One region of the Exiguobacterium sp. K1 genome, then DNA from elsewhere that is predicted to be linked to it. Evidence: a T-box and tRNA genes for the amino acid it is inferred to sense, from the RefSeq annotation. Region 1 holds a T-box; the other holds one or more tRNA genes.

Region 1 (15,465 bases):
GCCTGTCAGTGAAAACCACTGAACAGGATCGTATCCCCAATTGTAAGGAAGGCGGCTCACTTCTTCCGTCGTCGTAAACAAATGAACCGGTAACAGTTGGAGATGGGTCACACCGAGGTCCAATAAATAATCGATGCCTGTCGAGCGTCCTTCCGGTGATACGGTCCCTGTTTCCGTCATACCGAGGTATTGTCCGGGATAATGAGAACCGGAAGACGGATCAATCGTGAAATCCCGAATATGTGCTTCATAAAGGATGGCATCTGTCGGTTTGATTAACAACGGCCGTTTTTGCCGGTGAGGAAACTGTCGGTTGATTTCTTGCTCGACATCAAGCAGAACCGCGAATTGTCCATTTACGCTGACAGCCTTGGCATAAGGATCAACAACTTCCTCTGTTCCTTGATACGTCGTGACCCGGTAACGGTACAGGCTGTTCTCCCATGAACGGGGAACCACTAACCGATACGCGCCGCGTTCTTGCCGTTCAAAGTCCCGGCTGTCCCTTTCGACACCGTCTTGATCGTAGCGGATACATTCCAACCGTTCAGCCAGCGGGGACCAGACATATAAGGAAATCATGTCGGTTTCATAGACCGCACCCAAAGGTCCTTCATAACTGTATTTGCGATCAAATCCTGCCGTCTGTACAATCCGATTTGGCATCACGCGGACTCGTTCCTGATCGGGTAAGATGATTTCATAACAGCGTCCCAATTCAACCGCCCGGTCGAGCAGCAGTGTCAGTTTGATTGTTCCGTCCATATCTTCCCGATTTTCGATGGAGTAGTCCATCGGCTCACCATCACAGACGAGCGAAAACTCACCTTGTCCAAACGGTGTTTCGGTTTCCATTAAGATGGTTTGAAATGTCACGAACTCAACTGAATACAATCTGACTTGTTGCGTTTCCGATTCATTATTTATCATCTGTTTACGCGACAAGCAAACATCTTGCCGCTTCCCTCCCTATTTTTGAATCCGCCCATTTTCCTGACTGTTCAGTGCCATTTGGAATGTCACCGAAACGGTCTCTTTTAAAATCTGTTCGCATACGCGCATCTGAAAAGCTTTTGTATGCACAGCCGACAGATTCATTTTCCGCAACCACTCTGTAAAATCAATCTTACTGACGTAAGTCGTCGTTGTCTCTTTTGGCATTTGATCGAAATAGCCTTGTGACGCTATGACGACACGCTCGATTGGCAATATGAATTCGGAACCTAAAATCAATCGCAGGATATCCTCTGTCCGTTTTAAACTGATTAACGGATTAACGATGTTTTTCGACGAGGCTTTGAATGGTTGTTCGCGCCACAGTTTACTGCGTTTGATGTGATAGATGCTCTCTTCGCCGTCTAACCAATCCAGTATATAGATGGCAGAAGGCCCTACGACAAACGGACTGAGTTCCACTTCTCCCTGCTGGTACTGAATGACGGCACGGTAAAACATACCGAATTGATCATTCAAGAGATGCAGCATCTGATAAAAATCCAGGTGTCGTCTTAAAGGAAGCCGCCAGATGTCATCTTCCGTCGCTCCGCCTGCGACATAAATTAATTTTTGGACTTCCACTCGCTTTTTGTACCATTTATCAAAAGCCGACTTCGAGATTTGTTTTCCCGGCACCTGAAACATTTCCGGTTTCTTAAAAGGCTGCCACCATTTTTTCGGCCGGATGATCGTCTCACCCGGGAACAATTCACCCGTCTCCCATTTTTTCAAGACGTTCGCATAATCAACAAGCTGCTGATCTTTAAAACGTTTTGAAGTTTCGAGCGGATTTCTTTCGTAACGGCTTTCTAAATCATAAAGTTTCATCAATAATGCCAATCATATCACCTCGTTCATTCTTCCCAAATTGAAATCGTGTATCTGCCTGATACCGCGGTTGATTGTCCGGGCAAATCTGATACAGAACGATTTCTTTGACATGTAAGCTGGCGGCAGGTGTTTGTTCGGGTGGGTGGAGCGACACTTCTTGATTCCACTTCTTCGCAAAGGTAATGTGTGGAACAAACGGTTTAGCCGGATCCGGATCAATCTGCCGGGCAAGCTGAAACAGTTTTTCCTCATATGCCGGTCCGGCAGCAAAGACACGTGGTCGTTCTGCTAATCCAAATCGTTCAAGGTGATCTAGTTTTAAAGTAAAGGCGGAAGTCATTTGCGTAATCTCCGTCAGCTGACGCCGCCAGTTTCTCAACTCGTCATCGGTTAGTGAGCCTAAAAAACGCAGTGTCAGATGATACTCGTTCGGTTCATATACCGTTTTGTAATAACGCTCAAGTTTCAGGGAAGACGCGAATCGCGCCAACGTCTCGTCAGCAACCGGAATGGCGATGAAAAAGTGTTTTTGCATACGGATCACTCCTTGATTTTTGAGCTAATCAGATACAAACAAGCACCTAACAGGCTACTACCTGTATATACCCAAAATACCGCGTAGATGGTCCATTGATCCAAAACAATCCCGCTCATTAAATTGAATAATGCCGTCGCAAGACCGGTCGTCGTCGCCATATACGTACTGACTGCCGTCGCCACTGTTGAAGGCGGTACCAGCGAGCGGACATAATCAAGAGCGACCGGAATCAACAGACCGATGATGAATCCTTGTAATGCCGCCAAAATCCAAAGTGTAAAAATTGGCGGCTCAAGCGCCAAGATTCCGGTCCGCAACGCGGATAAGACGGAAATAAACACCAAGACAGGAATCGGCCCAAACCGCATCATGACTCGTGTCGCAATACGCATGAATGGAATTTCACATAACACCGCAACAAAAAACAGCGTTCCGACGAGTGCCGTCGATTCTCCACGAATCGTCACGTAACTGCCGAAGTAATAATTATTGGCAAAAATCGGTCCAAACACTAAACTGCCGCCTGCTAAAAACAGTAAAAAACGTTTATTCGAAAACAAAGCCTTCAACGGAATGTGTTCACGTTCGACCGTCGAAACAGGGGTTTCTTCAATGCCAATCAACACCAGAAATCCTAGAACGAGTGCTGTTCCACTCGCATAAAAAATTGCACCGAGCGAGCCCTGTTCCGTCACCTGACCGAGAATAAAGACAGCGAGCGCAAAACCGGCGGAGCCAAATAAGCGTAACGCCCCGTAGTCGACTGATTTTCTTTTGGAGAATTCAATCGCCAATGTATCGACGAGCGGAATATGTGCACACTGGAACAACGCCCAGAGTGAAGAAATCAATAACAGAAATAAGTAAATAGAAGTCAGTAAATAACTGATGGTTAAGAGACCTGCCGCGAGTAAGGCCACCAACAGTAAACGTTTCGGTCGCCCGAACCGGTCGGCGGCCATTCCCCAAATCGGCTGTAAGACAATCGATAATACGGGACCTACTGCAACAATCGTTCCGATTTCCGATGCTGATAATTGAAACGCATCATTGGAAAAATACAGTGCCAAATAGGGAATAAGTGCACCTTGCCCAAAGAAGATGAAAAAATACAGGGCTTGAAAATGATATTTTTGACGATGGATCACAACTGACTCTCCTTCAAGAATCAATCCCCCTATCACAATGGATTCGGGGGATTCATTTCCTTATAAATTGGTTTTTCAGATGAACAGATGTTTATTTCGCCAATTCGTAAATCGCTTCTGCATAGATGGCGACGGCTAATAACAACTCTTCAAAATCAACATACTCATCCACTTGGTGCGCGACTTCCGGTCCGCCCGGGAAAACAGGTCCAAATGCAACACCTGCTGTCAACGAACGGGCATAGGTTCCGCCACCGATCGCAATCAAGTCGGCCTTTTGATTGGTTTGCCGTTCATAGACCGCACTGAGTGTCCGGATCAGTTCATGGTTCGGATCGACATGATGCGGCGGCATATGTGTGCGTGTTTGAAGTTCGAACCCGTATGCGATGGCTGCTTCTTTAATCAGCTGTAAGCGTTCTGTGAAATCAGCACTATAAGGATAACGGATATTAAGCGAAGCCGTCCCTTGCCCTTGTCCGTAACGGAAAACGCCTCCGTTGATCGTCAAGTCGCCGGTTTCATCGGATGCAGCCACACCAAGCGCCACACCGCGTGAATCACGGAACATGTGCACGACCATCTCGAGATAACGGCGGCCATTGTAATCAAGATGAAGGGTATGCAGGAAACGCGCCAAATGAAGGGCTGCGTTTTTCCCGTTATCCGGTTCCATCGCATGCGCCGCGACGCCGATGACATCAAAGACAAGTCCTTCAGCCGTCTCCTTGACTGTCCCTGTCACACCTTGTTTCTCCAGATACTGATGGAAATCTTCTTCGATCGTTCCCCGTTCAGCGACATGAACCGTAGCCGTCGCGTGACCCGGTACCATATTCGGACGCTCTCCGCCTTCGAAACGAACGAGTTGATAGCCTGTATCTGCTGCTTTTACGGGTTTACCTTGAACGAGTAATCCGTCATACAATCCTTTTTCAGCGTTAATGATAGGGAAATCAGCATCCGGTGCAAATCCAAGCGTCGGCATTTCTTCATGCTTGAAGTAATGATTCACACAGCGCCATTCGCTTTCTTCATCCCCACCGGCAATCAAACGAATCCGTTTTGAAAGCGGAAGCCCCAACTCTTTGACGATCTTCAAGGCATAATACGCCGCCATCGTGGGTCCCTTATCATCGATTGCACCCCGCGCAATCAATTTCCCGTCGGCTAATGTCGGATTGAACGGGCCGTATGTCCAATTGTCACCGCCTGCTGGTACGACGTCCAGGTGGCAGAGGATTCCGAGTAATTCATCTCCTTGACCATACTCGAGGTGACCGGCATATCCGTCGACGTTCTTCGTAATAAATCCATCCCGTTCCCCCAGCGCAAGCATCCAATCGAGTGCCCGTTTGACTTCCGTCCCGAACGGAGCACCTTCTTGAATCGTCGTTTCATCGAGAATACTCGGTATGCTTAATAGTTCCTTTAAATCAACTAAGAGATCTTCACGTCGTGCCATGACTTCTTCTTTCCAATTGACCATTTGACTTCTCTCCCTTGTCCGCTAATTCGTTCACCTTTAAGTATAGCGAAAATTTGACAATTACGAACATCCAAAATACCAAATCTTTTGTTATTACGTTTTTAACGAACATTAAAATGAATAAAAGACGTTTCATTCGCTATTAACTATTGAAAGTTTATGTGTTTTTTGAAAACGTTCGGTTAAATTACTTGCATTCTATATTAAAAGAGTTATACTAAAGGCGAAACAACTTAATTCATCATCGTCTTTTGTCACCCGAAGCTTTAGAACACTATTCTATCCATTGGGGGAGTGGTTATACCAATGAAAGATTCTACAGACCGTATGTTGACCCGGATTAAATCGATTTATCTCTATATCAATGAGAACGGAGCTACTACGACAGCAGACTTGGTTGAAGAATTCGGCATTACTTCAAGAACCGTCCAGCGTGACTTGAACGTGCTCGAATACAACAACCTCATTGTAAGCCCAAGACGCGGTACTTGGACATCAAGTAAAAAACAACGACAAGCCGGCTGATTAAGATGTTTCACCAAACTATTTTCTGTAACGACGCGAATCCTTCGCGTCTTTTTTTGTTATTTTTTTTTCAGGCAGGGTATATCTAGTTTGAGAAGGAGATGATGAGATGAATATTTTAATCATTGGAGCAAACGGAACAACCGGGCGAAAAATGGTTGAACTGATCGGAAAACAAGGTCAGCATCAAGCTATCGCCGTCGTACGGGAAGAAAATCAAATCAATGACTTAATCGCCCTTGGCGCATCCGAGGTCCGTCTTGGTGATTTAACGAAAGATGTGACAGATGTCGTCAAAGATGCGGATCTCGTTATTTTTGCAGCCGGTGCCGGCGGAGCTTCGGAAGAGTTGACGCGCGCCGTCGACCAGGATGGAGCCATTAAAGTCATCGATGCGGCCAAAGCAAGCGGGATTGAGCGTTTCTTGATGCTCAGTTCAATCGGTGCCGATCATCCGCAAGGTGATTTAAAAGTTTATCTGGAATCAAAAGGTGCGGCCGACCGTCATTTAAAAGACAGCGGTCTCGATTATACGATTGTCCGTCCGGGTCCACTCAGTTATGATGAACCGAGCGGTACGATCGAGACAAAAGAACACTTTGATTCGTATGAAGGACGCGAAGTCTCACGTGATGATATCGCGGCCCTCTTCGTAACCTTGATTGATCACCCGACTCAAACACGTCAGTTCGAAGTATTAAGCGGTCCCTTCCCGATTGCAGAAGCGTTGCGTAATCAATAATTCAAAAAGGGCGCCCTTCTATAAGAAGAGCGTCCTTTTTTCATTCCGGTTTCCAGTCAAACAAGGCTAATTCGCCACGTGTGAGTTCCCGGTATTCTCCTGCTTCAAGTGTCGGATCAAGCGGCAATTGTCCGATTGACAACCGTTTCAGATACGTCACTTCTTTTCCGAGAGCAAGCATCATCCGTTTGACCTGATGGAACTTCCCTTCGGTAATCGTCAGCTCGAGTGTTGATGTTTCGTCCGTTGCTTCCAAGATAATCAGCTTGCCCGGCTTTGTTTTATAGCCGTCCTCAAGTGTGACCCCTTCTGCAACTTCCTCCACGTCCTCTTCTGTCAGCGTACCGATGACTTCCGCATAATAGACTTTCTCGACGTGTTTTTTCGGTGACATCAATGCATGATTAAATGATCCGTCATTCGTCAGCAAGAGCAACCCTTCCGTATCCTTGTCGAGTCGTCCGACCGGGAACGGTTTGAAGTACGTCACGTCGTCAAACAGTAAATCAATCACGGTTTGATCCCGCTTATCTTCTGTCGCACTGATTACGCCGGGCGGTTTGTTCATCATTAAATAAATGAATTTTTGATACGTGACCGGTTCGCCGTATAATAACACTTGTTGATTTTCTGTATCGACGTGCTGTTTCGGGTCGTAGACGATTTCGCCATCGACTTGAATCGCACCCGACTTGAGTAATTGTTTTACTTCTTTTCGGGATCCTGCTCCCATGTTTGAGAGTAATTTATCTAGACGCATTTCCTCGTCCTCGTTTCATTGAAAATTTTCGTCCAAGTACGGCTTCCGCAAGACCGCTCCAAATGGCAAGACCTGCAAAGACGACAATCCCGATTCCGGCTCCGACGATTAAGATGATGAGTGAACCGATCGTCGTAGCGGGAAGCAGAGCTGCTAATCCCCATTTGACGAGCGCGACGCTCGCACCCATGATGGCACTGATGATCATAATCAGTGACGTCCGGCGCAAGACTGTGCTGAACGGGAACTGAACCGTTTGTGTAATCCGGAAGAACATCAATCCGGTTGCGACGACGTATCCAAGGATGGTTGCATATCCGGCCCCTGTTCCGTCTCCGGTCCAGTGAATCAACGGTGCGTTCAACAGATACTTCGTCAGCAATCCTGCCAGTGTCGCAATAATCGTGAAATACTGCCGGTTGATTCCTTGCAGTACTGCCGCTGTCACGGAATACAATGCGAGGAATAACGCACTTGGTGCATAACTTAATAAATAGACCCATGCCGCCTGATCTCTCGGGAATAAGACATGGAATGTCTCTTCACTCAGTAAAATCATACCGACGACCGCTGGGATCGTTACGAAAAAGGCCAGCTGGTAAATTTGCGAAATTTGTTTCCGGACTTTCCGCATATCCCCTTGTGTAAACGAGGCCGTCAAAAGTGGTGTCGCGGATAAGGATAATCCTGTCGCGACCGAAACCGGAATCAAGACAATTTTATGACTATCTGCAATCAGATAGGCTGTTGCGTTTCCGGCGGCTTCAAGCGTGTATCCGATGCTTTGTAAAGCCGCATTCATCGTGTTTTGATCAATGACCTGATAAAGCGGTGTCGACAGACCGACCATGACGATCGGAATCGCATACGTCAACAGTTCTTTATACAACCCTGATAATGGACGATTCGGCGATATCGTCGTCTGACCGTCGCGTAACGCTTTTAAGCCGGGAGCACGTTTCCGGAAATAATAAACGAGCACAGCGACACTGCCGATTGCCCCGATGAAGGCACTGAATGTCGCAATCGTTGCTGCCCAGGCTGCATCCGTATCAAACAGATAAATCGCGATGCTGACGCCGGCCAGTAAAAAGATGATCCGGACAATCTGTTCCAGGATTTGCGAAATCGCAGTCGGTCCCATCGATTGATATCCTTGGAAATATCCGCGCGTCATACTCATCGCCGGAATCAGAATCAAGGCAAAGCTGACACCGCGGATCGTCATCGTGACGGCATCGACGTAAGAGGCCGAGTCGACATCTCCTCCGGGAATTGCCCGGTGAGCCAGATACGGAGCCAGTAAGAATAAGGCCAGAAAGGAAACGACACCGGTGATGGACATGATTTTTAATCCGGATCGATATAAACGCTCGCTCGTGTCATATTCCCCCATCGCATTGTACTTCGCGACAAACTTCGAGACGGCGACCGGGATACCGGCTGTTGCGAGACCAATCATGATGGCATAATAGTTATAGGCATACGTGTAAAACATGATTCCCGTCGCTCCGACCATGAACTGAAACGGAAACAGATAAATCAGACCAAGGGCACGGGAGATGAGTGATGCACCGGACAACAACATCGTTCCACGAACGAATCCGGTATTACTGGATGAAGTTTCTTGCTTTTTGCTCACAGTCGACATGGATAACCTTCCTCGCACTTTCTATTTTTTCTTGACTCGATAAACGTCTCAATATACAAGTTCTCTCTTGCACAATTGCAAATCATTATACCGCTCAGCTTCCATAAAAGAAAGAGACGGTTTGTTTACAGTACAAACTTCTGCTAAAGTGAAACAAGCAGAATCCAACAAATGAGGTGACCACATGTATGATGTAATCGTAATCGGAGGCGGACCAAGCGGCTTAATGGCAACGCTCGCCTCGTTACAAGCAGGCGCTAAGACGCTTTTGCTCGATAAAGGAAGTAAACTCGGACGAAAATTGGCAATTTCAGGCGGCGGTCGATGCAACGTCACGAACCGCAAACCATTGGAAGAATTGGTTCAATCGATTCCCGGAAACGGCCGTTTTCTCTACAGTGCCTTTTCTCAGTTCAATAACGAATCCATCATTGAACTGTTCGAGGGCTTTGGTGTCGCTCTGAAGGAAGAGGATAATGGACGGATGTTCCCGGTTTCCGATAAAGCAGCTGACGTCGTCCGGGTATTGATTGATCAAATCCGCCAGCACGGCGCTGAAATTCAAATCAATGCGGAAGTTGCAACACTTGACTTCCATCCGGACGGTTCGTTCGCAGCCGTCCTGCTTGCGGACGGATCCCGCCTCGAAGCGAAGAGTTGTGTCGTCGCTGTCGGTGGACAATCGGTTCCCCATACCGGTTCAACCGGCGACGGTTATCCTTGGGCACGTAAAGCCGGTCATACGATCACAGAACTTTTCCCGACCGAAGTGCCGATTTTACTGAACGATACGTTCATCCAAGAAAAGACACTTCAGGGTCTTTCGTTACGTGACGTCGCGCTGACGGTTCACGGTAAAAAAGATAAACCGATCAAGACGCACACCGGCGATCTGTTATTTACCCATTTCGGTCTGAGTGGTCCGATTGCTTTACGGTGCAGTCAGTACACGATCAAAGAAAGAAAACGGTCTGGTGAGCGTGTTGTCCATCTTTCGATCGACTTGTTCCCGGAAGAATCGATTGGTGCCCTGACGGAACGGTTCCAAGCTGCCCTTGCCGCTAACCCGAAAAAAACGGTCCGCAATGCGTTAAAAGGATTTGTTCCGGAACGATTGCTCGATCTATTATTTGCCCGGATTGGTTTTGGAGATGAAGTCTGTACGCAAATTAAAAAACAGGACTTCACTCTATTGCTGGCGACGCTCAAACGCTTCCCGCTTCAAGCAGTCGGAACACTCGACTTTGATAAAGCGTTCGTCACCGGCGGCGGTGTTTCGATCAAGGAAATCCAACCAAAAACGATGATGTCGAAAAAAGCAGACGGTCTCTTTTTCGCCGGCGAAATCCTCGACATTCACGGCTATACAGGCGGTTACAATATCACAGCCGCTTTCGTGACCGGCCATTGCGCCGGCACGAATGCTGCACTGACCGCGTTATGACAAAAAGGCTAGTTCCACACGGAGCTAGCCTTTTAGTCGATTGGTGTAAACGAACGGCTCGAGAATTTATCCGTTTGGATCAAAGCAAACAACTCATTGTCCTGAACAAATATACCTTCTGCCCCGTAGACTTTCGGGCTTGCCGACTCCCCTGTAATCGTCACATCTTTCGTGTCAATCGAATACAGGAATAATGCTTCCGAATCCAGCGTGTAAATCCGCCCTTGCCGTTCGGCAAGACCAATCGGACGGAAGTTTTCCGTGAAGGCTTTTTTCGCATCACTGCGCATGCCGCCGGCCGTGTCAATCCGCTTCCGCTCTACAATCGTCAAATACGGCGGTTTTTGTTTTTTCTTTAAGGCGCGTTTTTCCTTTGCGGTCGCGTCTTTATCGATTTTTATTTCATCTTGTTTCGTCGTGAAATACGTCAGTTCACTTCGTGCTAACGAACGAATGTGATTGATCGTGTAGAATTGTTTTTTCTTGGCATCGTAACCGAGTCCGTGGAAACTGTCGCGGATCGTCGTACCTGCCACCCGTTCCCGCTTGTCTTCTTTCCAGACGCCTTCATCCCGTTTGACGGTCACGAGAATTTGATTGGACGTCAATAAGGCGACAGTCTCGCCGTCAACGAGCGTCATGCCGTCAAGTCCCGATAACATCAACTTGCCTTCATCCTCGATTTGGAATGACGCATTGATTCGTTCACCGGTCCCGCTGATTTCAAAAAAGTGATAATCTTCCGTTACGACAAGATAGGAACCGATCGAATCATCGTACAACATCTGTTGAACGTTTTTGATCAATGGTTCTTCCGGATTCGGAATGGAAGACGGTGTTTTCGCCGGTACTTGTTTGACTGCTGCTTGGTGTTTCGATTGTGTCTCAATTTTGGCAAACGTCTCTTTGATTTGTGCGACGGTCTCAGGTCTCGAAAAGACGAGCGACACACAAAGGATCAGACCGGAGACGACGGCAAAAATCGTTGTATAGACTATATAAGTTCGTTTCATTTACACAAATCGCCTTTCTGTCTCGGTTTCTGATTCAGTTTAGCAGAAGGCGCCCTAAAAAAAAAGCGGACTTGCGACGGAGATAACCGAAAACCCCTCCATCTGACGAATCAGATGAGGGGTTTTGCCTTAGTTCGCTACGATATTGATCAGTTTTTTCGGAACGACGATGACTTTTCGAACTGTTTTATCGCCAATCCATTCTTGTGTTTTTTCATCGGCAAACGCAAGGGCTTCAATTTCTTCTTTTGTTGCCTCCATGCTGATGACGAGCTTCGAACGGACTTTACCGTTGACTTGAATGACGAATTCCATTGTATCGCTGACGAGTTTCGTTTCGTCAAATGTCGGCCATGCCGCATATGTCAATGTATCCTCAAAACCAAGCTGTTCCCATAACTCTTCCCCGAGGTGCGGTGCGACCGGGGTCAGCAATTGAATGAATCCGCGAAGGAAGTGACGCGGTAAGACCGGTTGTTTATTAGCCTCGTTGACGAAGACCATCAACTGCGAAATTCCGGTGTTGAACTGAATGTTCGTGAAGTCTTCCGTTACTTTTTTAACCGTCTGATGGTAGACACGTTCAAAGTCTGCATCGACTGTCGTCACGTCCTGAATGTCCGCCGTCCGTTCGAACAGACGCCAGACGCGGTCAAGGAAACGACGTGCCCCGTCAAGACCGTTCTCCGACCACGACACCGAAGCATCAAGCGGTCCCATGAACATTTCGTACAAGCGGAGTGTATCTGCACCGTGCGATTTGACGATTTCATCCGGATTGATGACGTTTCCGCGTGATTTCGACATTTTTTCATTGTTTTCTCCAAGAATCATCCCTTGGTTATACAACTTTTGGAATGGTTCTTTCGTCGGTACGACACCGATATCATACAAGACTTTATGCCAGAAGCGGGCATACAGTAAATGAAGCACGGCATGCTCGGCTCCTCCGATATAAATATCGACCGGAAGCCAGTATTTTAGTTTTTCCGGATCGGCAATCGCCTCTTCATTATGCGGATCAATGAAGCGGAGGTAGTACCAGCAGCTGCCGCCCCATTGTGGCATCGTATTCGTCTCGCGGCGTCCTTTAAGTCCCGTGACCGGATCCGTGTAATCGAGCCAGTCTTCTGCAAGGGCGAGTGGTGATTCACCTGTGCCGGACGGCTTGATTTCCGGAATCATCGGCAATTCAAGCGGAAGTTCCGATTTATCGAGTGTCTTCATCGTTCCGTCTTCCATGTGGACGACCGGAATCGGTTCACCCCAGTAGCGCTGACGGCTGAATAACCAGTCACGCAATCGGAACGTGATTTTTTTGCGTCCGACTTGATTCGTCTCCAGTTCAGCGATGATCGTTTCAATCGCCTCCTGTTTTGACAATCCATCGAGCATTTGTGAATTGACGTGTTCGCCTTCACCCGTATACGCTGCTTCGTCAACGTTACCGCCTTTGACGACTTCGATGATCGGAAGGTCAAACTGTTTCGCAAATTCATGATCACGCTCATCGTGTGCCGGAACGGCCATGATCGCGCCTGTTCCGTATGTCGCGAGGACATAATCGGCGATCCAGATTGGCAGACGTTCGCCGGAAATCGGGTTGACAGCAAAAGCTCCCGTGAAGACGCCTGTTTTTTCTTTCGCAAGATCCGTCCGTTCCAAATCTGACTTCGTCTGGACAGACGCGATGTATGCTTTAACCGCTTCTTCGTGATCCTCTGTTGTGATATCCGTGACAAATGGATGCTCCGGTGCCAGAACGAGATACGTTGCGCCGAAGACGGTATCCGGACGTGTCGTGAAGACCGTCACTTGTTTTTTATGACCGTCGATCGTAAAGTCGATTTCCGCACCTTCCGATTTTCCGATCCAGTTCCGTTGCATTTCCTTGACGGATTCCGGCCAGTCGAGTTCATCCAAATCTTCGAGCAAACGGTCCGCATACTCGGTAATTTTTAAAACCCACTGCCGCATCGGGACGCGGACAACCGGATGATTACCACGCTCGGACAGCCCGTCGATGACTTCCTCGTTCGCAAGCACCGTTCCAAGAGCCGGGCACCAGTTAACGGCGACTTCGTCAACGAAAGCGAGTCCCTGTTCATACAATTTCGTAAAAATCCACTGTGTCCATTTGTAATATTTCGGATCCGTCGTATTGATTTCACGATCCCAGTCGTACGAGAATCCCAAGTCTTTTAACTGACGTTTAAAGGTTTCGATGTTTTGGGCAGTGAACTCCCGCGGGTCATTTCCTGTATCAAGCGCATACTGCTCCGCCGGAAGTCCAAACGCATCCCATCCCATCGGGTGAAGAACGTTGTATCCTTGCATCCGTTTCATCCGGGCCAGGATATCGGTTGCCGTGTATCCTTCCGGGTGACCGACATGAAGTCCTGCTCCCGATGGATAAGGAAACATGTCTAACGCATAAAAACCTTCTTTTTCCGGATCTTCTGTTGTGACGAACGCATTGTCCTGTTCCCAACGCACTTGCCATTTTGGTTCGATTTCACGATGATTATACGGCATCTTTATTCCTCCTCTGAATATACAAAAAAACCGGTCTCCGCCCCTAGGAATAGGGACGAAAGACCGGTTTGTCTCCCGCGGTACCACCCACGTTGTCTGCTGACGCAGACCACTTGATTCACAGATAACGGTGTGAAGGACCGGAGTTCGCTACTTGATTTCACGAATCATGCTCCCTGACGAGTTCAAGGACGATTCCGACTGGTTTGCACCGACCACCAGCTCTCTAAAACGGAATGACTCCCTTACTATTTCAGTTCGTCGCAATGGACTATCTATGTGTAAGTGTAAGCCGAACCTTCCCTTACCGTCAACGGTTGCGTAAAATTTCTCCAATCGCGGCGTGCGATGATACGGCATGATCCGCATGATGCAAGACTTGTGCCGGCATCCGATCGTCGAGCAGGGCAATGACTTCCATGCCCGCTTTTTTGGCACCAATCATCCCGTTTGCGGCGTCTTCAATGACGATACAGGCCTCGGGTGACTGATTGATCCTCTCTGCCGCCAGACGAAAAATCGCCGGATCCGGTTTGGAACGCGGGACTTCAAATCCGCTCGTATAAGCATCGACCATCAATTCATAATGCGTAATGACACGTTTAATTTTTTCAAGTGAACTCGAGGACGCAATCGCAATCCGGTATCCTTCCGTCCGGGCCAGTTCCATCAGTTCTTTTACGCCGTCCTTCAAACCGCAGGTCTCCGGCTTCGCATGCTGTTGGAATAATTCGTGTTCGAGTGCCAGCAATGCTTCCGTCGAGTGCGGTAACGCGTGTTGTGTGATCAGTTCCTCCCACATCTCATCCCCGGTTTTCCCCATGAATGTCGCATACTGCGTCAAATCCAGTGGAATCGATAACGTGTTGAACATCTGTTGATGGACTTTAAAATATTGAATTTCACTATCGAGGATGACCCCATCCATATCAAAAATCAAACCTGTTTTTTTCATGATTTCCCCTCCTGTTATCAGCCTACCAAAAAACCTGATCATCTGCCGATGATCAGGTGGCTAAAACCGTCTCTTGATAACGGTATTCCGGGAAATAGTTGGTTGCTTCGTCGCTTCCGTACCGTTGACACAATTGTTCATAGACATGGGGAAGAAGAATCGTCTTTCCTTGGTGGTATTCAAACATACGGTAACCTGTATAGCGACATTTGCTTTCAAACAGACTGTCCCGTTCCTTATAGCCGCCACCGAGGTGCTGCTCGACCATGCCGGCTGACTTGGAATGTAAAATCGCCTCATACTCCAGGCGCTGATTCGGAAAAAGTTTATGTTCATCACGTTGACAACCGATCAGATGTCCGTGTGCATACTCGTTCCCGAGCAGGACGAAATATCCACCGACCGCTTCTCCCTGCCACTCCGCGATTAACAATAACGGTTCACACAATTCCGTCGGTTGAAACAACTGTTCAAAATATTCGGTCGTGAAATAGTAATGCGACGAAGCATCCTTCCGGTCCATCGTTTGATAGTAAAGACGGATGAAGGTTGGCAGATCTTCTTTCGATCCTCTTCGGACCGTCAGCTCTGACGCCAAGGATTTCCGGATCATACTCCGGTTTTTTTTATGAAAGGTCTGCATGATTTCTTCTACAGAAGGCCGAAGATCGATGCTTGTCGTGTGGCGGATGAATTCCGTTTTAGTCCAATCTGCTACACGTTTATGGTTTTCCGTCAGCGGATTAAAACGAATCAATTCGGAAACAATTTTTTGACGCATCGCCCATTGTCGAAACGAACGTTTGGCATCGGTCAGCTCTTCTGAAGTCAACTCACC
Region 2 (15,465 bases), 560 kb from region 1:
GAGAAGGTTTCACAGAGGACCGGGCGCTCGAACACGGGTTGGTCAGTCACATCATGTCGTATACGAAACAAAACATCGTGAATCCGTCTTATGTCATTAAACAGATCGAACGGGAGTACCCGCGTTTGTTTGACGCTGTTAAACAAGCCGCTGAATTCGTCTTCAACGATCAAACGTTTGCGGATTATGACTTAGCCTTTTGGGTGATGCACTTTGGCGCTGTTTTAAGTAAACCGTTGCCGAAAACACCCTACCGTGTACTCGTCGTCTGTTCGGCGGGACTCGGATCTTCGAAATTACTGATGAACCGGTTACGGCAGGAATTTACCGAACTCGAGCAAGTCGAAAGTTCGTCTCTCTTTGGCATTGGACGTCTCCAGCTGAAGGATTATGACTTTGTGTTATCGACGGTGCCGTTGCCGGACATTAGTCAACCGCATCTGCTCGTCAATCCGTTACTGCCGAAAGAAGAAGTCGACCGAATCCGGAAATTACTTGTCTCCCTACCGAAATCGTTCCAATCTCCCGTCCGTCAGGAGTCATCGGGATGGCTGGATTTAGTTCGATTGGAAGAATTGGTCAAGACGGCCCGCCAATTGAGTGACGCGTTTTCCATTGAAACGATTGCTTCGCAAACGGAAGGGTTGGAAGAAATCCTTCTTGAAATCAGCAATGGACTGGTCGAAAAAAACGTCACCTCGTCGGCCGTCCAATTATCGGCGCAATTGTTACGGCGTCACGAGATGTCTGGACTCGGCATTCCCGGGACACGGTTGGCTTTATTCCATGGTCGCGACGAATCGATTCATCGTGGAGGGTTCTTCATCTATGAGCTGGACCAACCGATTGATCTTTTGGGGATGGATCAGCTCATTCAACCGGTCGAAAGGATTTTAGTACTCGCGGCACCAGAAGAAGCGACGGATCAACTGCTGCAACTGCTCAGCTCAATCAGTGGTGCAATCATCGAAAATGATGAACAAACCCATCAATTTGAATACGGGGATGTTCATCAACTTCAACAGATTTTGAACCGGACATTCCGGAAGGTCATCGAAAGAGAGCTCGAGGCGGTCGAGCAACCGATTAATTTCTCATGAGGACAACAAATCAGAAGAACCATTCGTTGATACGGATGGTTCTTTTGGTCTTGTCCAAGTAATCTGCCAAAACGTGAACTAGGAAAGATTGAGTAAGCGTTTCCAGAACGCATACAATAAGGACATAGCAAAGCACTTATCATACAATGCAAACGAAATGGAGGGTACACCAATGACAACAACACAAGAAGGAAAACGTGGACTCCGTGTCCAGGTACAACGGTTTGGAAGTTTCCTCAGCGGGATGGTCATGCCGAACATCGGCGCATTCATCGCCTGGGGGATCATCACGGCGTTATTCATTCCGACCGGGTGGGCACCGAATAAAAGTCTGGCGGAGTTAGTCGGTCCGACGATTACGTATCTGTTGCCGCTACTGATTGGGTTTACCGGCGGGAAATTGATGCATGACGTTCGCGGAGGAGTCGTCGGGGCACTGGCGACGATGGGGGTCATCGTCGGAACAGAAATTCCGATGTTCCTCGGCGCAATGGTCATGGGACCACTCGGCGGATTTACCATCAAGAAATTTGATCAACTAATTGAAGGCAAAGTTAAACCGGGTCTTGAGATGCTCGTTAACAATTTCTCGGTCGGGATTATCGGTGGTTTGTTGATGATCGGTGGCTTTAAACTGTTTGGTCCGCTGATGACGGGACTGGACGATATCATGGCAGCGGCTGTTGGAGCGATCGTCAGTGCTCATTTGTTGCCACTTGCGAGTCTGTTCATCGAACCGGCTAAAATCTTGTTCCTCAACAATGCCATTAACCACGGAATCTTAAGTCCGCTAGGTTTGGACCAAGTCAGTGAAGCCGGAAAATCGGTTCTGTTTTTACTCGAAGCGAATCCGGGACCGGGTCTCGGCTTGTTACTCGCTTATTCGGTCTTCGGTTCAGGCGCAGCGAAAAAGACAGCACCAGGGGCAGCCTTTATCCAGTTCATCGGCGGGATTCATGAAATCTACTTCCCGTATGTGCTGATGAAACCGGTTCTCTTGCTCGCCATGATTGCCGGCGGTATGAGCGGTATCCTCACTTTCGTCTTATTTGATGTCGGTCTGGTCGCACCGGCTTCACCAGGAAGTATCATTGCTGTCCTTGCGATGGCATCTCGCGGTTCATATGTCGGTCTTGTTGCCGGTATTCTGATTTCTGCATCCGTTACGTTTGTTGTTTCGTCTGTCTTGCTCAAAACGAGTAAAGCAAAAGAGACATCGCTTGAAGAAGCAACGGCTAATGTCAGCGCGATGAAAGGTAAAAATTCGATTGCTTCCTCGCTTGTTTCAGCGGAATCTGCAACTTCATTAGCAGAAGTCGAACACATCATTTTTGCCTGCGACGCCGGAATGGGATCGAGTGCAATGGGCGCATCCGTCTTACGAAACAAAATTAATAAAGCCGGACTGCCGATTAAAGTAACGAACACGTCAATCAGTCAACTCCCGACAGATGCCGAATTCATCATCACGCACCAGGATTTGACGCAACGGGCGAAGGAACGAGTACCGCAAGCTGAACATCGGTCCGTCGAAAACTTCTTGAATGCAGGTTACTATGATCAACTGGTTCACGAAATCGAAACCGCACGCAATAAAATTTCTTAAAAAATAGACAGGAGTGAATGAAGGATGGCAACTGCGATGAAACTGGAAAAAGAAATGGTGTTACTGAATCAACAGTTTAATACTGACGAGGAAGCGATTGAAGCAGCGGGAACATTGCTCGTCGATCATGGATATGTCCGTCCGAACTATATCGAATCGATGAAAACCCGTCACCGGTTATCGACGGTCTACATCGGAAACCATGTCGCAATTCCTCATGGGACGGAAGAGTCAAAAGAAGAAGTCTTAAAAACAGGATTATCCATTCTACAGGTTCCGAACGGTGTGTCGTTTGGAACCGAACAGGCGAAGCTGATCATCGGGATCGCCGGCATCGGTGACGAACACCTGGAACTGCTGTCGCACATTGCCATCATTTGTTCGGATGAAGAGAATGTCGAGCAGTTGGTCAAAGCGCAAACAGCCGAAGACATTATTCAGCTGTTATCTGTGGAGGTGTAAGCCATGAAAGCCGTTCATTTTGGTGCAGGAAATATCGGTCGGGGCTTCATCGGCTTACAATTGGTTAAATCAGGTTATGATGTCTGTTTCATTGACGTGAATGCCGAAGTCGTCGAAGCGTTGAAAACGCGCGGGGCGTATACGGTCGGTTATGCGGCGGAAGAAGCAGCGGTGGAAGAGGTGTCGCGCGTCACAGCGTTGAACAGTCAGACTGAAGCCGAGCGGGTAGTCGAAGCCATCGCGACAGCTGATGTCGTGACGACAGCTGTCGGACCGACATTGCTTGCGAGAATTGCTCCTTTGCTTGCGGAAGGACTCAAACAACGGGCGACAACCAAAAACGTCTTTGTGATCGCATGTGAAAACATGATCGAAGGATCCAGTCACTTGCAGCAAGAAGTGATGCACCATCTCGAGTCAATGCCAGGCAATGTCTTTTTCCCGAATGCTGCCGTCGACCGGATTGTCCCGTTGCAACACCATGACGATCCGTTATACGTCGAAGTCGAACCGTTTTTCGAGTGGGTCATTGAGACAAAGGCGTTACCGGATGGTTATCCGGTGTTCGAAGGTGTGACATACGTGGCAGACATCACACCGTTCATCGAACGGAAATTATTCACCGTTAACACCGGGCATGCGATCGCCTCTTACCTCGGTGCGTTGTTTGGAAAAGAGACGATTGCTGAAAGTCTGCAGGATGTTCGTGTCCGGCGCGGCGTACAAAGTGCCTTGTATGAAACCGGATGGTTACTGCTTGAGAAATACGGCTTTGATCCGAAAGATCACAGCGCCTATATCCAAAAAAACATTAAACGATTTGAAAATCCGCGGATCCATGATGAAATCGTCCGTGTTGCCCGTTCACCGATCCGGAAGCTCGGACCACGCGATCGCTTGGTCAAACCGGCCCGTGAATTGATGGACCGTGGTATCGAGGCGAATGGATTAGCTTTGGGGATTGCCGCGGCTTTAACCTACTCCGATCCAAACGATTCAGAATCTTCTGAATTAAATACCTTTATTGAACAAAACGGCATCCAAGAAACCGTCGCGACTTATCTGGGACTGGAAGCAGACGAACGTCTCAGTCAACTGATTGTCAGTCAGTATGAACAGATGCACCCGATGAGTGATTCCATTGCCTGATCCCGTTTGACCTGAACCAGTTCCGGTGTTTGCCGGGAACTGGTTTTTTTGTCGTTAAGTCTAATTATTTTAGGAAAAGCATCATAGTCTTCTAATTTCCAAATCTTTAACATAAATTCATTGCCTTGTGTATAACAGATTTAGAATATTCGTTATCGAATATTTTTAACGGTTTTTGCGATGTACGCTATAGAAACGGAACTATTCTCCGATCCGATTCTTAGTTAAGAGAAGGTGGAATTATGCTGAATTATAAAGTGAACGTATATATGGCTAAAGGAACACGATTAAAATCAAACCATTCGATGGCAGCAAAACACTTGATTTACACGAGTCAATTTTCATCCCATACACCGGTCGAACTGATTCATCAATTGCTGTTGAACCGCTTGACCCTCGAACAAGAACAGAACCAGCACTTGATGTATACACTCGAAGTCAACACCGTCGTTGATCAATACGTGATTGATGTCCGTCTTTCCTCTGAAGGGGACGTATCGGACACGGTGGAACGCGGACTGATTGAATTGATTGAACGGGAAGAAGTGAGACATATCCAGGCGCTTGAAATCGGAAAACCGGATTACGCCGAATTTGCGCATCTGGTCCTGCATGTCAAACCGGGAGCTCTTCGCGTCGATCAAGAGAAAATGCAACATGTCTTTGATGGATCCGGCGTTCAAGGGCGAATCATCCTGCAAAAAGAGCGGATCGACAGCCGAGAACCGTGTCACTCGATTCAATTGTTGATCGGCGGGATGGAGAAGAGTTTATACAGTCTCTCGCATTACCAGCTGGATCCGCTGTTCCGGAAATTCGGTTTAGTCATCCAGTCCTTGAATCTGTTGCCGTTTGATCTGTTCTTGATTCGTGACAAAGTGGCGATGTTATCCTCCGCTGACGCTACCCGGCTGTGGATCGATGATATTACGACTTCTAAAAACGGCAGAAGCCATCAAATCTGCTTCAAGGATGGTCAAGAATTCATGACGGTCATCTGTGATTTACACGGCTCGATCCGCTCCTATAAATGTTCTTAAGACAGTCTTTGACGTTTAACATAGTTTCATTTCGGTTAAATCCTTTAGAGAAGAAGCTGAAGCTAAAGAATTGGAGATGAAGGCTATGTTATCAGAAAAGCAAATTGAGACATTCAAAACACGTTTGTTAAAGGAAAAAAATAAAACGGAAACAAATATTGAAAATCGCGAAGTCGACTATGATACAGGGGAACTGTCGAGCTACGACAACCACCCGGGCGATTCGGGAGACGAATTGTTTTTACGGGAACGCGATCAAGCAATGACAGATATGCAGGAAGAAATGTTATCGGACGTCGATGTCGCGTTAAAAGCAATTGAAGATGGCACGTACGGAATCTGTAAAGTCTGTGGCAAAGAGATTGAAATCGAACGTCTTGATATCATTCCGGAAACGTTATTATGTATCGAAGACGCGAAAAAAGAAGAAGAGCAGCTTGGAAACGATCCGACATCGCGCCCGAGTGAAGAGGCGGTCCTTGATCCATCCGTTACGGCAACCGGTAAAGACATTGACGGGGCAACTGACGGATTCAGTAAAGTCGGTGAGTTCGGAAACTCGGATACACCTTCGGATAAAGAGGACGGCATAGATCCGACACGCTGATTCGACCAATCCACACGTCAATCCATTTTTTTGGAGATGACGTGTTTTTTTTTGTGAAAAAAATCTTTAAAAAATATCGGAAAATTTTGACTTTTATAAAACATTTGGTACGATAGAAACGAGAAGACATTTCGATAGGGGTAAAATGAAAGCGCATACATGAGATACCTTCTCGTCGGTTGACCATTTTATTTGAGGGAGGAACAATCAGATGATTTATGAGATTCCAAACACGCAAGGGTCAAAGGTACAATACAAGGATCGTTATGAAAATTTCATTAACGGAAAATGGACGGCACCGGTCGGTGGAGAATATTTTGATAACGTGACGCCGATTACCGGGAAAGTATTATGTCAAGTCGCCCGTTCAGGGAAAGAAGACGTCGAACTGGCACTTGACGCGGCACATGCGGCAAAAGATGCCTGGGGCAAGACGTCAGTCGCAGAGCGGTCAAACATCTTAAATAAAATTGCGAATCGGATGGAAGAAAATCTTGAGATGCTCGCCTATGCGGAAACGCTCGAAAACGGGAAAGCAGTCCGTGAGACACTGAATGCCGATCTTCCGCTTGCCATCGATCACTTCCGGTACTTTGCAGGTGTCATCCGGGCCCAAGAAGGTTCAATCGGGGAACTCGACAACGATACAGTCGCTTATCATTTCCATGAGCCACTTGGAGTCGTCGGTCAGATCATCCCGTGGAACTTCCCGATTTTAATGGCTGTCTGGAAACTCGCACCGGCACTCGCGGCAGGAAACTGTGTCGTCTTGAAACCGGCGGAACAAACACCGGCAAGTATTTTACTGATGACTGAACTGATTGAAGACTTATTACCTCCGGGTGTCCTGAATATCGTCAACGGTTTCGGACTGGAAGCCGGAAAACCGCTCGCCTCAAGCAAGCGGATTGCGAAAATCGCCTTTACGGGTGAAACAACGACGGGACGACTCATCATGCAGTATGCGTCGCAAAACATCATTCCGGTTACACTCGAGCTCGGCGGGAAATCACCAAACATCTTCTTTGCTGATATCATGGATGCCGATGATACCTTTTTCGATAAAGCAATCGAAGGATTATTGATGTTTGCCTTGAACCAAGGGGAGGTCTGTACGTGTCCATCACGTGCCTTGATTGAAGAATCCATCTACGAGCCATTCATGGAACGGGTCCTCGAACGTGTCAAAGCGATCAAACTTGGTAATCCGCTGGATGCTGATGTAATGATGGGTGCTCAAGCATCGAGTGAACAAATGGAGAAAATTTTGTCGTATCTCGAAATCGGAAAATCGGAAGGGGCCGAGTGTCTGATTGGCGGCGAACGGAACCATCTTGACGGTGACCTCGCGGATGGTTATTATATTCAACCAACGATTTTCAAAGGAAACAACAAGATGCGGATTTTCCAAGAAGAGATTTTTGGGCCAGTCCTGTCCGTCACGACATTTAAAACAGAAGAAGAAGCACTGCAAATTGCCAATGACACGCTGTACGGCTTAGGTGCCGGTGTCTGGACGCGTGACATGAACCGGGCATACCGCTTCGGACGCGCGATTGAAGCAGGACGCGTCTGGACAAACTGTTACCACCAATATCCGGCACATGCTGCGTTCGGCGGTTACAAAATGTCGGGAATCGGCCGTGAAAATCATAAAATGATGCTTAACCATTACCAGCGGACAAAAAATCTTCTCGTCAGCTACAGCCCGGATAAACTTGGTTTCTTCTAATCGAAGAAAGGATGTGGCGACATGGTCGAACGTGTACTTGCGACCGATGCCGGCTTGGAATTGATTGAACTGCTAAAAGCAAAACACGGACCGTTAATGTTTCATCAATCGGGTGGATGTTGTGACGGCAGTTCCCCGATGTGTTTTGCGGAAGGCGATTTATTTTTAGGCGATCAAGATTTATTGATCGGTACAATCGGCGGCTGTCCGTTTTATATTCATGAGGATCAATACGCCTACTGGAAACATACGCAACTGATCATTGATGTCGTTGATGGTCGAGGCGGAATGTTTTCCTTGGAAGGCGTCGAGGGGAAACGGTTTTTAACACGTTCTCGTGCTTTTACGTCTGAAGAATATGCGGAGCTCACAGCTACTGCCAAACCATAGAACAATCAAAAGAAGACACCTCGCCCGAGTATTTAAGTGCTTATGACTTAGATACACCGGGTGGAAGGTGTTTTTTTTGTGGCATCACGTTATAATTAAAAGATATTTTACAAAAAGAGGAGGACGAAACATGGCGACTTTTCAAGAGTTGACGTCCATTGAAGCCGTGAGGGATTTTTATCTCGGGCAGCGGGCGAGTTTTATTTATGTTTCGAGTCCGGGCTGCGGTGTCTGCGCTTCGTTGTTTCCGCAGATTGAGCCGATATTAGCAAGTCATCCCGAATTTCGGTCGGGACATGTCGATTTAGGAAGCGTCCCGGAAATTGCCGGAGAATTTCCCGTGTTTACTGCTCCGGCTTTGCTTTTTTTTGCGAACGGGAAAGAAATTCACCGGGAAGTACGAATCGTTCCCATTGAACCGTTTACTAAAAAAGTCGAACAGCTCAGCCGATTGGTGGCATCACTCGATTAACAATATCACATCGTCAGGAGGAAACAGACATGCGTTATCCTTATTTAGGTTGGACCGGACAAACAATCGGTGTGACGGCTCCGTCTTCCGGATTACCGGAAGAACTGCATCCGATGATTGAAGAGGCGACGAATCGATTACGGGATCGGCAAATGACTGTTCAAGTCGGACAAACCGTTTGGACACAACAGCAGGCGGCAAGTGCGCCGGTTCAAACGCGGGCGGACGAGCTGAATGCAATGCTACAAAATCCGGAAATTGATGCAATCATTCCACCATTTGGAGGGGAACGGGCGATTGATGTGTTACCATTCCTGGATTTTGAACGAATTCCGGCAAAGTGGTTGCTCGGGTATTCGGATATCAGTACATTACTGTTTGCGATTACGCTCAAGACCGGCATTGCGACGGCGCACGGACCAAACTTCGTCGACATGCGCAGTGAAGAATGGGATGAAACGACGACAGCTTGGCGACGAGTTCTCGCGACGCCTGCCGGAGCAACCGTGACGCAGTGGACATCTGATTTGTATCAGACGAATTGGAATCATGCGGAACGGCCCGAACGTTATATGTACCACCTCGACGCGGCAACAGAGTGGAAAACAATCGATCCGGCCCAAAAACAGGTATCCGGCCGGTTGCTTGGCGGATGTCTTGAAACGATTCGTCATCTCATCGGAACACCGTACGGAGATGTGGTCACGTTTCAGACGGATCAGCTGAATGAAGAACCGATTCTTTGGTACTTTGAAGTATCGGAAGCGAGTGCCACCGACGTTCACCGTTCGCTGATGCAGATGTACCTCGCGGGGTGGTTCGAGCGGGCATCGGGCATCGTGTTCGGACGAACAGCCGGCGGGCGGACAGTTGAGGAGTATACCATCCTCGACGTGTATGAGACGTTTAAAAAACTGCTGGACATTCCGGTGTTTTACGATCTCGATATCGGTCACCAACCGCCGCAAATGACACTCGTCAACGGAGCATCAGCAACTATCATGATTCAAGGAAAAGATTCTAGATTAGACATGACATTTCAGTAATCTAGAAGAGGAGGACAGATATGGCGAGTCGGAAGTTTCAATCGTTAGCAGCGTACAAGCGGGTGCACATCAATCCGGAAACACGGCGGATGACCCTGCCTGAACCGTTTTATGATGCGTTACAGGTAAAAGACGAACTGATGTTAGCACAGGTCGGTCAAGTGTTGATTATTCGGAACCCACAGGAGATTGTCACGACGGAAACGGATTTGCTGTCGGACATCGTCGAAGAAGGATTTACGGGACAAGAATTGGTTCAGGAATTTGCTTACCGAAAGGCACAACACGAACATCGTCTGCGGCAACAAATTTTACAAGAAGAGGATGCCGAGTCCTCGGCACAACTACAAATTGATCTTTAAGAGCAGATGAGGAGTGGGAGCAATGCGAACACGAACGAAAATCGGTTTAGGTGTAATCGGTTCCGGGATGCTTGCAGCGAGTTATTACTTTTATGAAATGGCGATCGCGACCAATCCGAAACCCTTTTTATCCAACAACCGTGATTTGAGTGACGAAATGGTCCGTCTGATGCAACCGGGGCAGACGTGGATTAAAGAACAGCCGCTGGAATTGATTGAAGTCAAGGCGCATGACGGATTAATGTTACGCGGGCATTACTTACCGCCGCTTGTACCATCGGATCGGATTGTGATTTTAGTGCATGGATACGGTGGTGTCGGAACGGATTTGGCCGGATTTGCGTATCTGTATCACCAAGCCGGTTTCCACGTCATGATGCCGGATAACCGTGGACACGGAAAAAGTGACGGGAACTATATTGGTTTCGGATGGCATGACCGGGAAGATTGTCTCCGGTGGACCGAATATCTGGTAGCTCGTCTTGGCCAGGAAAGTGCAATCTTTTTGCACGGTGTTTCGATGGGAGGAGCAACCGTTCTGATGACCAGTGGGGAACTGTTGCCGCCGCAAATCAAAGGCATCATTTCCGATTGTGCGTATACGTCGGTCAACGCCGTTCTCGCCTATCAAATGAAGCGGATGTATCGTCTGCCGCATTTCCCGTTCCTGACGATGACAAGTATCTTGACGAAATTAAAAGCGGGCTATTTTTTCAGTGAAGCCTCGGCCATTAAGCAAGTCCAGCGGGCGACGGTTCCGATTCTGTTTATTCACGGCGGAGCCGATACATTTGTTCCGACTTCAATGGTCTATGAATTGTATCAAGCCTGTCCGACGGAAAAAGAATTGGTAGTCATTCCGAATGCAGCCCACGCGATGGCTTATTTCGAGGATCCGGACACATACGATACGGTCGTGGAACGATTCGTCCGGCGGATTTTAGACGAACCGACAGAAAAAGTATAAAAAAATGCATGAAACCGTTGACACGAAAAAAACTATTTAGTATTCTAATAACATAAATAGAAGTCGTCGTGGCGGAACTGGTAGACGCGCTAGACTCAGAATCTAGTGGTGGCAACACCGTGGAGGTTCAAGTCCTCTCGGCGGCATTTTAAAGTGGAAATAGGAGTACTCTTCGTCAGAAGGGTGCTCCTATTTTTTTATTTTGAAAAATTTTGATTCATGCTCTTAACAAGTTTGTTCGTAAAATTTGAATTTTTCTGATAAAATATGTGTTAAGGAAAAGTTTTTGAGGAAAATACATGAAAGAAGGCATTTGTCTTCAAGAGAGGAGTAACAACATGAAAAAGCATTTATCGGTATTATTTTTATTGCTCAGCTGTCTCGTGGTATTAAGCGCATGTAGTATCGGTTCACAGGACGAGGTCTCGAAAGACAAGACGTACAAGGTTGGCATTGATGTTACGTATCCGCCGTTCGAATATAAAGACGGGGACACATACAAGGGAATCGATATCGACCTCATCAAAGCGATTGCCAAAGATCAAGGATTTAAAATAAAGTTTGAAGCGATGGATTTCAGCGGAATCATTCCCGCTCTTCAAGCGAACCAACTGGATGTAGCGATTGCCGGAATGAGTATCACACCGGAACGGAAAAAGGTTGTTACGTTCTCAGACCCGTACTTTAAAGCTGGGCTGATCCTGGTCGTCAAAGAAGATGAAAACAAAATCAAATCAGTCGATGATTTGAAAGGCAAGAAAGTTGCGGTTAAAAAGGGAACAACAGGTGCAAAATATGCAACTGACAATGCAGACAAACTCGGAATCACCGTCACCCAATTCAATGACAGCCCGGCCATGTTCCAGGAAGTCAAAAACGGAAATGCTGCCGCATTGATTGAAGATTATCCGGTCATCTCCTATGCAAACAAACAGCAAAACCTTGGTCTGAAACTCGTCGGAGACCGTTTGAATGGTGATAATTACGGAATTGCCGTCCTCAAGGGTGAAAACGAAGAGTTGATGAAAAAAATCAACAAAGGACTCGCAAACCTGAAAGAAAACGGGGAGTACGACAAAATCGTCGATACGTATTTAAAATAAGCCATTTGTACGAATGACAAGGGAGTTGAGTCACTGATGGAAGTCGCAAAAACGGCGTTTCCGTTTTTTCTGGAAGGGTTACAGATCACCCTCTATATCTTTATCATCGCGGTCATCGTTGGATTTATAATCGGCTTGATCGTCGCCTTGATGCGTTTATCACCACTTAAGATTTTAAACGGGATTGCCATCGTCTACATCGATGTCATCCGGGGAACGCCCTTTATCGTCCAATTGTTCTTCATTTATTTTGGACTCAATTCACTTGAGTGGCTGTCGATGGACCGGATGTATGCCGGGATTCTCACTGTCGCCATTAATGCCGGAGCCTATTTCGCCGAGATCATCCGGGCCGGGATTCAATCGATTGATAAAGGGCAGACAGAAGCGGCACGTTCTCTCGGTATGACGGGGCGTCAAACGATGACACAAATCGTTTTACCGCAAGCCTTCCGCCGTATGCTGCCGACGATTACGAACCAATCGATCATCAGTTTAAAAGATACGTCGTTGCTATCGATCATCGGTATCGCGGATTTGACGCAACAGGGACAAGTGCAACAAGCAACGACATTTGAACCGTTCATTGTCTGGACGGTCGTCGGTCTGATGTACTTCGTCGTCATCTATCTCCTTTCACTATTAGGGAAATTCTTGGAGCGGAGGTTTACACTGCGATGAGTATCATTGAAGTCAAACAATTAAAAAAATCATTTGGTTCGAACGAAGTCTTAAAGGATATTTCGGTCGAGATTGAAGAAAAAGAAGTCGTGTGTGTCATTGGACCTTCGGGATCGGGGAAAAGTACGTTTCTCCGTTGCTTGAACCGGCTCGAAGATATCACGGGCGGTACAGTAATCGTCGATACCCATGACATCACAGATCCGAAAGTCGATATCAATAAAGTCCGTGAAGAAGTCGGAATGGTGTTTCAACATTTCAACTTGTTTCCCCACAAGACCGTGCTTGAGAACGTCACGCTTGCACCGATGAAAGTCCGGAAAACGGACAAAACGCAAGCGAAACAGCGGGCGCTCGAATTGTTGGATAAAGTCGGATTGCGGGAGAAAGCCGATAACTATCCGGGGGAACTGTCCGGCGGTCAAAAACAACGGGTTGCCATTGCCCGTGCCCTGGCCATGAATCCGAAAATCATGTTGTTCGACGAGCCGACATCCGCGCTCGACCCGGAAATGGTCGGCGATGTCCTTGCTGTCATGAAACAGTTGGCACTTGAAGGGATGACGATGATTGTCGTCACGCACGAGATGGGATTTGCGCGTGAAGTCGGGGATCGGGTTCTTTTTATGGATGGTGGTTTCATCGTCGAAGAAAACATTCCGAGTCTATTATTTGATTCTCCACAACACGAACGGACACAATCGTTTTTAAGTAAAGTGTTATAACACAAGACATTGAGCAGGAATGGCCTTCAGGGAGGTCGTTCCTGCTCTTTTTTTGACGAATACAGCTGTTTTCCCCTAGAGAGGTTTCATTCATAAACAACACAGGGTACAGTCATAAGAAAAACTTATACATTTATGACTGAGAAATTGGGAATTCGAAACGCACTGACCTAAAAGAAGTAGTAATATAATAACTAAGGCAAACACTTTTGACATACAGGCCATCGTTAAGGGTTATGTTCGGTCTCGTTGCAAGGAACATGACGATTATCGAATTTTTATGTCATATGATTTGAAAGCGCTAACAGGTAGAGATCTGGAAATGTACTGATTTTCAGTACAAAGAGTGGAATGAATGAAACGGGGGGAACCGTACATGGCAAGCCGGGAACAGGAACAGCAAACATTTTATGGACCAAACCTTGGATACATCATTGAATTGTATGAACGCTTTTTAGAAGATGCTTCTTCTGTTGATGAAGAAACACGGGCCTATTTCGAACAAAATGGTGCTCCGGTCGCAGAATCAGTAACTCAGCAACCGATCGAAACGGGAGATTTCGAAAAGTACTTGGCAGCGAGTCGCTTAGCGGATCAAATTCGAGCGAAAGGTCACCTTGCGGCTGACATCTATCCGCTGAAAGATCATCCGCGGGAAACGGAATTGCTGGAGCTTCGTCAGTTCGGATTGACGGAAGCCGATTTACGCGGCATGCCGGTCACGCTTGTTTGTCCGGAACCGCCGGGACATCTGAAGGATGCCTATGAAGGAATCGAACATTTAAAAGCACAGTATACAGGTGCGGCAGCCGTTGAGTTCCAACATGTCGATGATTTGGAAGAAAAGAAATGGTTACGCCAAAAAATTGAACAAGGTGCATTGACGGCACGTTTATCGGTCGAACAGAAAAAGCAGTTATTCAAACGGCTCGCCGAGACGGAATTATTCGAAAAGTATCTCCATAAAACGTACGTCGGACAGAAACGGTTCTCGATTGAAGGACTTGACGCGATGGTTCCATTGCTCGACACGATCGTTGGACATCTGATTGCCAACGGGTCGGAAACGATCAATATCGGAATGGCGCACCGGGGAAGATTAAACGTCTTGGCGCATGTTTTAGGAAAACCGTATGAAATGATTTTCGCGGAATTCCAGCATGCACCGAACCATGATCTGGTCCCTTCCGAAGGGTCAATCGGCATCACGTACGGCTGGACGGGAGACGTGAAGTATCATTTAGGGTTAAACCGGAAGATGGAGCAACAATCAAGTAACGTCCGGATGACGCTTGCCAACAATCCGTCTCACCTCGAGTTCGTCGATCCTGTCGTCGAAGGTTTCACACGGGCAGCGCAAGATGACCGTTCACAAAAAGGGGCACCGCGTCAGGAACAGGGAAAAGCCGCCGCCATTCTCATTCATGGAGACGCTGCCTTCCCGGGACAAGGAATCGTTGCTGAAACGTTGAACCTGACGAATTTGAAAGGTTATAACACAGGCGGAACGATTCATATCATTGCCAATAACACAATCGGCTTTACGACGGAACCGACGGATTCCCGTTCGACCCGTTATTCGAGTGACTTGGCAAAAGGGTATGAGATTCCGATTTTCCACGTCAATGCGGATGAGCCGGAAAGTTGTTTGGCAGTCGCATTGCTTGCCAGCGAATACCGCGCGACGTTCAACAAAGACGTCTTGATTGATTTGATCGGATACCGTCGCTTCGGACATAACGAGATGGACGAGCCGATGAACACGAATCCTGTTCTTTACGATTTGATCCATAAACACGATTCAGCCCGTGTCTTATATGCGAAGCAACTGGTCGAACAAAATGATGTAACGAAAGAAGATGTCACGACGATTGAATCGGACATCAATGACATGATGAAAGCGGCACGTGAGAAAGTTCCGAATGTCGAAAAAGAGTACGGCGGCATCATGCCGGACGTCGTCTTCAAAGGTGTCCCGCACATCGAGACCGGCGTCGCGGTTGAAAAATTGACGGCTTACAAT

Evidence for each region. The T-box of region 1 lies ahead of leuS (leucine--tRNA ligase). A T-box ahead of a tRNA ligase gene usually reads a tRNA of that ligase, here a tRNA-Leu.
Region 2: it encodes a tRNA-Leu, which carries the amino acid that the T-box ahead of leuS (leucine--tRNA ligase) is inferred to sense. The anticodon was not compared.

What each region holds. Positions count from the first base shown of each region.
Region 1 covers NZ_JAOTIT010000001.1:42,390-57,854, reverse strand. Annotated here, with positions in the region: gene pulA (type I pullulanase) at 1-876, opposite strand, end outside; gene N7U64_RS00280 (hypothetical protein) at 970-1,836, opposite strand; gene thpR (RNA 2',3'-cyclic phosphodiesterase) at 1,811-2,362, opposite strand; gene N7U64_RS00270 (MFS transporter) at 2,368-3,513, opposite strand; gene pepV (dipeptidase PepV) at 3,605-5,002, opposite strand; gene N7U64_RS00260 (DeoR family transcriptional regulator) at 5,309-5,527, shown strand; gene N7U64_RS00255 (NAD(P)-binding oxidoreductase) at 5,637-6,269, shown strand; gene N7U64_RS00250 (pseudouridine synthase) at 6,310-7,029, opposite strand; gene N7U64_RS00245 (polysaccharide biosynthesis protein) at 7,016-8,680, opposite strand; gene N7U64_RS00240 (NAD(P)/FAD-dependent oxidoreductase) at 8,865-10,124, shown strand; gene N7U64_RS00235 (hypothetical protein) at 10,157-11,137, opposite strand; gene leuS (leucine--tRNA ligase) at 11,267-13,672, opposite strand; T-box leader at 13,721-13,943, opposite strand; gene N7U64_RS00225 (HAD family phosphatase) at 13,983-14,627, opposite strand; gene N7U64_RS00220 (peptidoglycan bridge formation glycyltransferase FemA/FemB family protein) at 14,680-15,465, opposite strand, start outside.
Region 2 covers NZ_JAOTIT010000001.1:606,954-622,418, forward strand. Annotated here, with positions in the region: gene N7U64_RS03005 (BglG family transcription antiterminator) at 1-1,100, shown strand, start outside; gene N7U64_RS03010 (PTS mannitol transporter subunit IICB) at 1,273-2,706, shown strand; gene N7U64_RS03015 (PTS sugar transporter subunit IIA) at 2,731-3,168, shown strand; gene N7U64_RS03020 (mannitol-1-phosphate 5-dehydrogenase) at 3,172-4,317, shown strand; gene N7U64_RS03025 (hypothetical protein) at 4,560-5,357, shown strand; gene N7U64_RS03030 (TraR/DksA C4-type zinc finger protein) at 5,443-5,964, shown strand; gene adh (aldehyde dehydrogenase) at 6,176-7,696, shown strand; gene N7U64_RS03040 (DUF779 domain-containing protein) at 7,718-8,086, shown strand; gene N7U64_RS03045 (thioredoxin family protein) at 8,217-8,558, shown strand; gene N7U64_RS03050 (LD-carboxypeptidase) at 8,588-9,604, shown strand; gene N7U64_RS03055 (hypothetical protein) at 9,625-9,966, shown strand; gene N7U64_RS03060 (alpha/beta hydrolase) at 9,989-10,933, shown strand; tRNA gene N7U64_RS03065 (tRNA-Leu) at 10,996-11,079, shown strand; gene N7U64_RS03070 (transporter substrate-binding domain-containing protein) at 11,272-12,036, shown strand; gene N7U64_RS03075 (amino acid ABC transporter permease) at 12,073-12,717, shown strand; gene N7U64_RS03080 (amino acid ABC transporter ATP-binding protein) at 12,714-13,442, shown strand; gene N7U64_RS03085 (2-oxoglutarate dehydrogenase E1 component) at 13,798-15,465, shown strand, end outside.